One region of the Bradyrhizobium sp. NBAIM18 genome, then DNA from elsewhere that is predicted to be linked to it. Evidence: riboswitches for the same ligand, from Rfam matches in the RefSeq annotation. Region 1 holds a riboswitch; each other region holds the start of a gene.
The links. Region 1 has a riboswitch for cobalamin ahead of metE (5-methyltetrahydropteroyltriglutamate--homocysteine S-methyltransferase). Riboswitches for the same ligand answer to the same signal wherever they lie in the genome.

Region 1 (2,258 bases):
ACGGTGTGTTTGCCGTCATTGAACCGGGTGGTTCGCTAAAGTTGCCGTCGGCGTTCGGCCTACATGATGGCTGGCGATACGAGCCGAGAAGTCTGGCTGGCACGAAAATCAACCTGCTCGCCGCGTATGTTGCTAGATTGCGCCTCCTGCCTTGACGTGTTCAATGGGGATCCTCTAGTCGAGAAAATAGCTGGCCAGCGAATGTGCTGGGCGAACCGCTGGAAATCGGAAGCCGCATCGAATGCATTCTGCTCGAAACGGCGGTAATCGCCGCTACGCGGGCTGGTTTTGTCCCTTTCATTGATGGGGCGGGCGGCGTCGCCTCAAGGCAGCTCCGAGTCGCACTCCGACATCCGACAAGGACATCTCTGATTGCGATAGCTCTGTTTAGAGAATCATAGAGATGGACGGTCATTCGCCTAGTAGATGTCGCAGATTAGCGTGGCACATAATCTGAGAGGTTGACGGAAGAGTCCTCCTGCCGATAATCCAAGCTCGTCGAGGTTCTCCGAATCCCACTTGATCCGGAGCTAAGAGGGAAGCCGGTCCAAATGCCGGCGCTGCCCCCGCAACTGTGAGCGGCGAGCTACTGTCCAACGATGTCACTGAAGCCCGCACGGCTTTGGGAAGGCCGGACAGCAGCGATGAGCCAGCGAGCCAGGAGACCTGCCCCGACGATAGATTGGTCCACGGGCGGGGTGTCTCGGTGGTGCGCCAAGCAGCCGTCGCGCGCGCGACTTCCTCTGCCTGCGTCCGCCATGGCCTCTGTCCCCAACAGGGGTTAACACTATGTCTCTTCTCTCTCTTCCGGTTGCTACGCTCGGTACGCCACGCATCGGTCCAAGGCGTGAGCTCAAATTCGCTCTTGAAAGCTACTGGGCCGGAAAGATCAGCGAACAGCAATTGCTCGAGGACGCATCCGGCCTGCGCGCAGCGAACTGGGCTCGTCAGAAGTCTCTCGGCGTCACGGTCATTCCGTCGAATGACTTCTCGCTGTATGATCAGGTGCTCGATACAAGTGTCATGGTTGGCGCTATCCCGGAGATCTACGCCTCGAAAGGAGAATCCGTTTCCCTCAAGACGTACTTCGCCATGGCTCGCGGATCACAATGCGACGATCAGGATGCGAGTTGCGGTCTGGGCCCGCGGGGGTCTGGCGCACCCGCGCAGGAAATGACTAAGTGGTTTGATACCAACTACCACTACATGGTTCCCGAGTTTTACAAGGGACAGGGGTTCAGACTTTGCTCTCGCAAACCAATTGAAGAGTATGTGGAAGCAAAGGCTCTAGGCTTTCAAACCCGCCCTGTCATGATCGGGCCCGTCACATTCCTAAAGCTCGGTAAGAGTGCCGATAGCGCGTTCCAGCCCCTCTCCCTACTGGATGATTTGATACCGGTCTATATCGACGTTCTGCATGAATTGGCCGAACGAGGGGCAAGTTGGGTTCAGTTTGACGAGCCCTGCCTGGTCCTTGATCTGGACGAAGCGGTGCGAAAATCATTGCTACATGCCTATAACCGGTTCGCAAAGGAGGGACCGGCTATCAAGATCATGGTTGCCAGCTATTTCGGCGAGCTAGGCGACAATCTGGATACCGCATTGAGCCTCCCGGTTTCCGGTCTGCACTTTGATCTAGTTCGAGCGCCAGAGTTGTTGGATAAGATCGTCGCTGTCGGCCGAAGTGATCTCGTCATGTCGCTCGGGGTCATCGACGGCCGGAATGTATGGCGGTCGAACTTGTCGTCCCTTCGTCAGCGGCTGGAGCCCGCGATTGCGAAGCTCGGCAAGCACCGTGTACAGCTCGCTCCATCCTGCTCGCTGCTTCACGTGCCGGTCGATGTTGAACTCGAGACCGGGCTCACGTCCGACGTCAAGAGCTGGCTTGCTTTCTCTGTTCAGAAGATGCGTGAGCTTGCGATCCTGGCGCGAGCACTCGCTGGCGACCAAAATGTTGGGCTCGCTCTTGCCGATTCGGAATGCGCTGCGACTGCCCGCCGGACTTCGCCGAAGATCCATGATGCCAATGTCGCTACCCGGATGAGGGCGATCGACCAGACGATGCGCAGGCGCGCAAGCCCATTTGCCCGTCGTTCCGAGATCCAAAGGGCGCGCTTTGGACTACCAGCTTTTCCCACCACGACAATCGGATCGTTTCCGCAGACCAGAGAGGTTCGAAATGCTCGTGCGGCGCATGCGCTAGGCGCGATGAGCGACGAACAATACGACAGGTTCATCAAGGAGGAGATAGCCCGCGC
Region 2 (2,258 bases), on a different contig from region 1:
CGGAGCAGGGACATCGGCTGGTGTTGCGCGCGCTGAATGTGCAGCCGCTGATCAGCCTCGATCTCAGGCTCGGCGAGGGATCGGGTGCCGCGATCGCGCTGCCGCTGGTCCGCTCGGCGTGCGCACTTCACAATGGCATGGCGACGTTCGCGCAGGCCAATGTGCCGGATCGGCCTAGCTAACTCGCTGATTCACGCAGACGACGCGCCAACCGCCCGCCAGCCGGTCGATCCGGGTCAGCGACAGCGGATCTATCACGAAGCGCAGCGCGGCGTCCGGTGTGAGATCGAGCGCGATGCAGAGCGTGGCACGAATGGTGCCGGAATGAACGACCAGCGCCGCGGAGCCTGCGCCAATCTGCGCCAGGCCCAGGCGGACGCGGGCGACCTGATCCGCAAAGCTCTCGCCGTTCGGCGGCCGTCCGTGCGCCGGATCGCGCCAGACCTGCGCGTAGGCCTCGCCGCCGGTCGCGGCGAGCTCGTCATGCCGATGACCGGTCCAGTCGCCGAAATCCTGCTCGCGAAACTCGCTGATCAGCTCCGGTTCGAGTCCCAGGGCGCGCGCCGTCTCGACCGTGCGCCGCGACGGGCTGGCATAGCCGGCGACATCCGTGGGCAACAGCCGCCTTAGGGCCGCCAATGCCGCGTAATCGCCGAGGTCGGCCCGCGCATCAGCCGCATGGATCGTCCCGGTCACGCCCGCGACGGCCGCATGCCTGATCAACCAGAGGAAGGTCTCGCCTTCCATGCTCATCTCCAAGGAAGTTGGTTGCTGTTGCCACAACGCCGCAACTGGCACATTGACTCTGTCTTGGCGGTAATCCTAGATGCTCATGACGGTTTTCCCGAGAGGGAATGAAAAGGGAATGCGGTGCGGGGAAAATGTCCCCAATGCCGCGGCTGCCCCCGCAACTGTAAGCGGTGAATCCTTCGTCACGAGCCACTGGGTCCTCGGTCCCGGGAAGGCGACGAAGCGGTCACGACCCGCGAGCCAGGAGACCTGCCGTCAGCCGTGGTCACACGCGAAGATGTCGGTCGGGGAGTACAGACATTCGGCTTCATCGGACGGCTGCAAGGCCAAAGGTGAGACCTCGTTCGCTGTGACGTGCCACTGACGTCATACCGAGGTTTTGACCTGTGTCTTCCATCCGTATCGCACGACCGCGCCGCGTCCTGCTTGCCTCCGCCGCGTTCACGTCCTTCGCCGCTCTTGCTCCGCCTGCCGCTCTGGCGCAGCAGGCCCGAGAGCCGCTGCCGCCCATCGAGGTGTCGCCCGCCCAGGCCCGCAAGCCGGCCAAACCGGCAGCAGGAACGGCGCAGAGCGCGCGCCGCGCGGCAGCGCGCAGGCCTGCGGCTGTATCCGCAGCGCCAAGACCCGTCACGCCGGATTCGACGGTGCAGACGCCGCTCAACTCCAACGCCGTTGCCGAAAGCGCCTCGCGGCTCGGCCTGACGGTGCGGCAGACTCCCGCGACCGTCGAAGTTGTCTCCGCCGAAACCATGCGCGAGCAGGGCTATCGCACCGTGTCCGAGGTGGCGCAGGGCGCCGCCGGCGTCACCTCCGGCGACAACCCCGCCGAACCTTCCGCCTTCTCGATGCGCGGCTTCACCAACAGCCAGATCAACACGCTCTACAACGGCATCAAGATGGGTCCGCAGAACATGACCTCGCGGATCGTGGATACCGCCAATCTGGAGGCGGTGGAATTCCTCAAGGGCCCGGCCTCGCTGATCTCGGGCGAGGGCGCCGCGGGCGGTGTCATCAACTTCGTCACCAAGCAGCCCCACACCGGAGCTGTCCGCAACGAGGCCGATTTCTCCTGGGACTCGCTGAATTCGTTCCGTGCCCATTACGGCTCCGGCGGCAGCACCAATGTGCAGGGCCTGGACTATCGCTTCGACATCAGCCGTTCCGCCCTCAACGGCTTTGCCGATGACACCAATGTCAAGACGTTCGGCACGTCCAGCCAGCTCAACTACCGTGTTTCCGACAGCCTCAGGATCTGGGGTGCGGTCGAATATCGCGAAGACCGCTCGAAGGCCTATTGGGGCGCGCCGCTGGTGCCGATCACCTTCAGCGGTTCGCATGCGACGACGGGGATCGTCTCCGGCAATTACGTCTCGAATTACAACGGAACCAATCTCGGTGCCGTCACCATCGACGACCGCACCTTCAACACCAATTACAACGTTCTCGATAACCGCAACGTGGCGCAGGAAGTGTGGCTGCGTGGCGGCTTCGAGCTGAAGCTCGCGCCT
Region 3 (2,258 bases), on a different contig from region 1:
GGCTATATGGTGCTGGGCGCAGGCCTGACCGACGCCGACGGTATCAGCCATGAGATGGCGGGGCTGCTTGGCCTCGAGACCAGCTTTGCCAAGCGCCGCATGCATCTCGGCTATCGTCTTGCTGAACTGGCTGCGCCGATGCCGGGGCATCAGCCTGGCGCGCGCCTGCGCGGCCACGAGTTCCACTATTCGACCATCCTCGCCCAGCGCGATACGCCGCTCGCGGTCGTGCACGATGCCACCGGCGCGGTCATTGCCGAAACCGGCTCGCGCCGTGGCCATGCCACCGGCACGTTCTTCCATCTGATCGCGGAGGACCGGTGAGCGGTTTTGTCTCTTTCGTTTCCGCCGGTCCGGGCGATCCCGAGCTCCTCACGGTGAAGGGCGCCACGCGGCTGCGCGAGGCCGACGTCGTGCTTTATGACGATCTTGCCTCCGGCGCGATCCTCGATCTCGCACGGCCCGGCGCCAATCTCGTCGCGGTGGGAAAGCGGGCCGGGCGTCCTTCGACCAAGCAGCACCACGTCAACCGTCTCCTGGTCGACTATGCCGCAACCGGCGCGCGCGTGGTGCGGCTCAAGTCCGGCGATGCCGGCATTTTCGGCCGGCTGGAGGAGGAGATCGAGACGCTGCGCGAGGCCGGCATCGGCTACGAGATCGTTCCCGGCGTCACCTCCGCCTGTGTCGCCGCCGCCCAGGCCGGCATTCCCCTGACCCGCCGGTATACCTCCCGCCGGGTGCAGTTCATCACCGGCGCTGACGTCACGGGCGAGCTGCCGCCCAATCTGAATTGGGCGGCACTGGCCGATCCCGAGGCCACGACCGTGGTCTATATGGGCCGGCGCACCTTTCCGGCGCTTGCCGCAAAATTGATCGCGCACGGCCTCGCTCCCAGCACTCCGGCGCTGTTCGCCGAATCTCTCGGGCGTCCCGACGAACGGCTGGTCCGCACCACGATTGCCGAGCTCGCCGAACAGCTTGGGCGCGGCGGCGCCGCTTCCACTGCGGCCGTCATCCTGTTCGGCGCGCTGGCGGGAGAATATCCGGCATGACGGCTCCGGCAGCGGTTCGCCCCTTGACGCCCGCGATACGAAAGGGGCACACAAGAGCGGCATGGTGCTCGACGCGGCGCAAAGCGCCGGAGCATAATCGGGAATGGGGATGGGCGGACCCAGTTGCGGCGCCCAAAACCCCAGCCGCCCCCGCGACTGTAAGCGGTGAGGGCCTCCGAACCGCCACTGGACCGCAAGGTCCGGGAAGGCCGGAGAACCCAGTGAACCGCGAGCCAGGAGACCGGCCGTGCACGTATTGAGGCCAAGGCCGTCGGGTGTGACGGCGGAAAGGAATTGAGCCATGCATATCGAACCCGGGATCGTGACGGGCGCCAAGCTCGTGTTGAGTTACGCAACCGGCATCGCCGCAGGCGGCGTTGCCTTGAAGCTCGCGGTCGAGACCGTGCGCGAGCAGGGCGCCGGCTCGTTCGCGGCGCGGACACTGGCCACCACCGCTCTCGTCTTCGTCTTCTTCGAGATCCTGCCGCACTTTCCGGTTGGGGTATCAGAGGTGCACTTCATCCTCGGCTCGACCTTGTTCCTGCTCTTTGGTGCTGCGCCCGCCGCCTTCGGCCTTGCATTTGGCCTGCTGCTTCAGGGCGTGCTGCTGGAGCCAGTCGATCTGCCGCAATACGGCATGAACGTCACCACGCTGCTGGTGCCGCTGTTCGCGATCCAGGCGATCGCCACGCGGATCATCCCTCGCAACACCGCCTATGTCGATTTGAAATACGGTCAGGCGCTGGCGCTTTCGACGACCTACCAGGCCGGCGTGATCGCATGGGTGGCGTTCTGGGCGCTCTATGGCTCCGGCTTTGCGATCAGCAACCTCGCCAGCGTCGGGACGTTCGCTGCCGCTTATGCGCTGGTGATCGTGATCGAACCGCTCGCCGATCTCGCGGTGCTGGCGCTGGCGAAGTCGCTGCGCGGCGTCACCGCGCCCGGCCTCGTCACCCCGCGCCTGCACAACGCGGCGTAAGAGATCAGCGATGGGCGGCCGGTGTGGCCGCCCATCGCGCTCGCGATGCTAACGCTCTCCCTGATCGGCATCGGTTGCGGCGATCCCGCGCAGCTCACGCGCGCCGCCGTTGACGCCATCAACGCCGCCGATCTCATCCTGATCCCGCGCAAGGGGACTGCGAAATCCGATCTCGCCGATCTCAGGCGAACGATCTGCGCCGGTGTGCTCACCAACAAAACGACGCG

Region 2: linked by a shared signal. The riboswitch ahead of I6F17_RS31040 (TonB-dependent receptor) and the one ahead of metE (5-methyltetrahydropteroyltriglutamate--homocysteine S-methyltransferase) in region 1 are both predicted to bind cobalamin.
Region 3: linked by a shared signal. The riboswitch ahead of I6F17_RS31020 (energy-coupling factor ABC transporter permease) and the one ahead of metE (5-methyltetrahydropteroyltriglutamate--homocysteine S-methyltransferase) in region 1 are both predicted to bind cobalamin.

What each region holds. Positions count from the first base shown of each region.
Region 1 covers NZ_JADYVO010000003.1:348,229-350,486, reverse strand. Annotated here, with positions in the region: cobalamin riboswitch at 485-689, shown strand; gene metE (5-methyltetrahydropteroyltriglutamate--homocysteine S-methyltransferase) at 790-2,258, shown strand, end outside.
Region 2 covers NZ_JADYVO010000021.1:34,276-36,533, forward strand. Annotated here, with positions in the region: gene cobT (nicotinate-nucleotide--dimethylbenzimidazole phosphoribosyltransferase) at 1-182, shown strand, start outside; gene I6F17_RS31035 (histidine phosphatase family protein) at 175-747, opposite strand; cobalamin riboswitch at 820-1,022, shown strand; gene I6F17_RS31040 (TonB-dependent receptor) at 1,137-2,258, shown strand, end outside.
Region 3 covers NZ_JADYVO010000021.1:30,574-32,831, forward strand. Annotated here, with positions in the region: gene I6F17_RS31010 (cobyrinate a,c-diamide synthase) at 1-324, shown strand, start outside; gene cobA (uroporphyrinogen-III C-methyltransferase) at 321-1,052, shown strand; cobalamin riboswitch at 1,098-1,317, shown strand; gene I6F17_RS31020 (energy-coupling factor ABC transporter permease) at 1,354-2,031, shown strand; gene cobF (precorrin-6A synthase (deacetylating)) at 2,077-2,258, shown strand, end outside.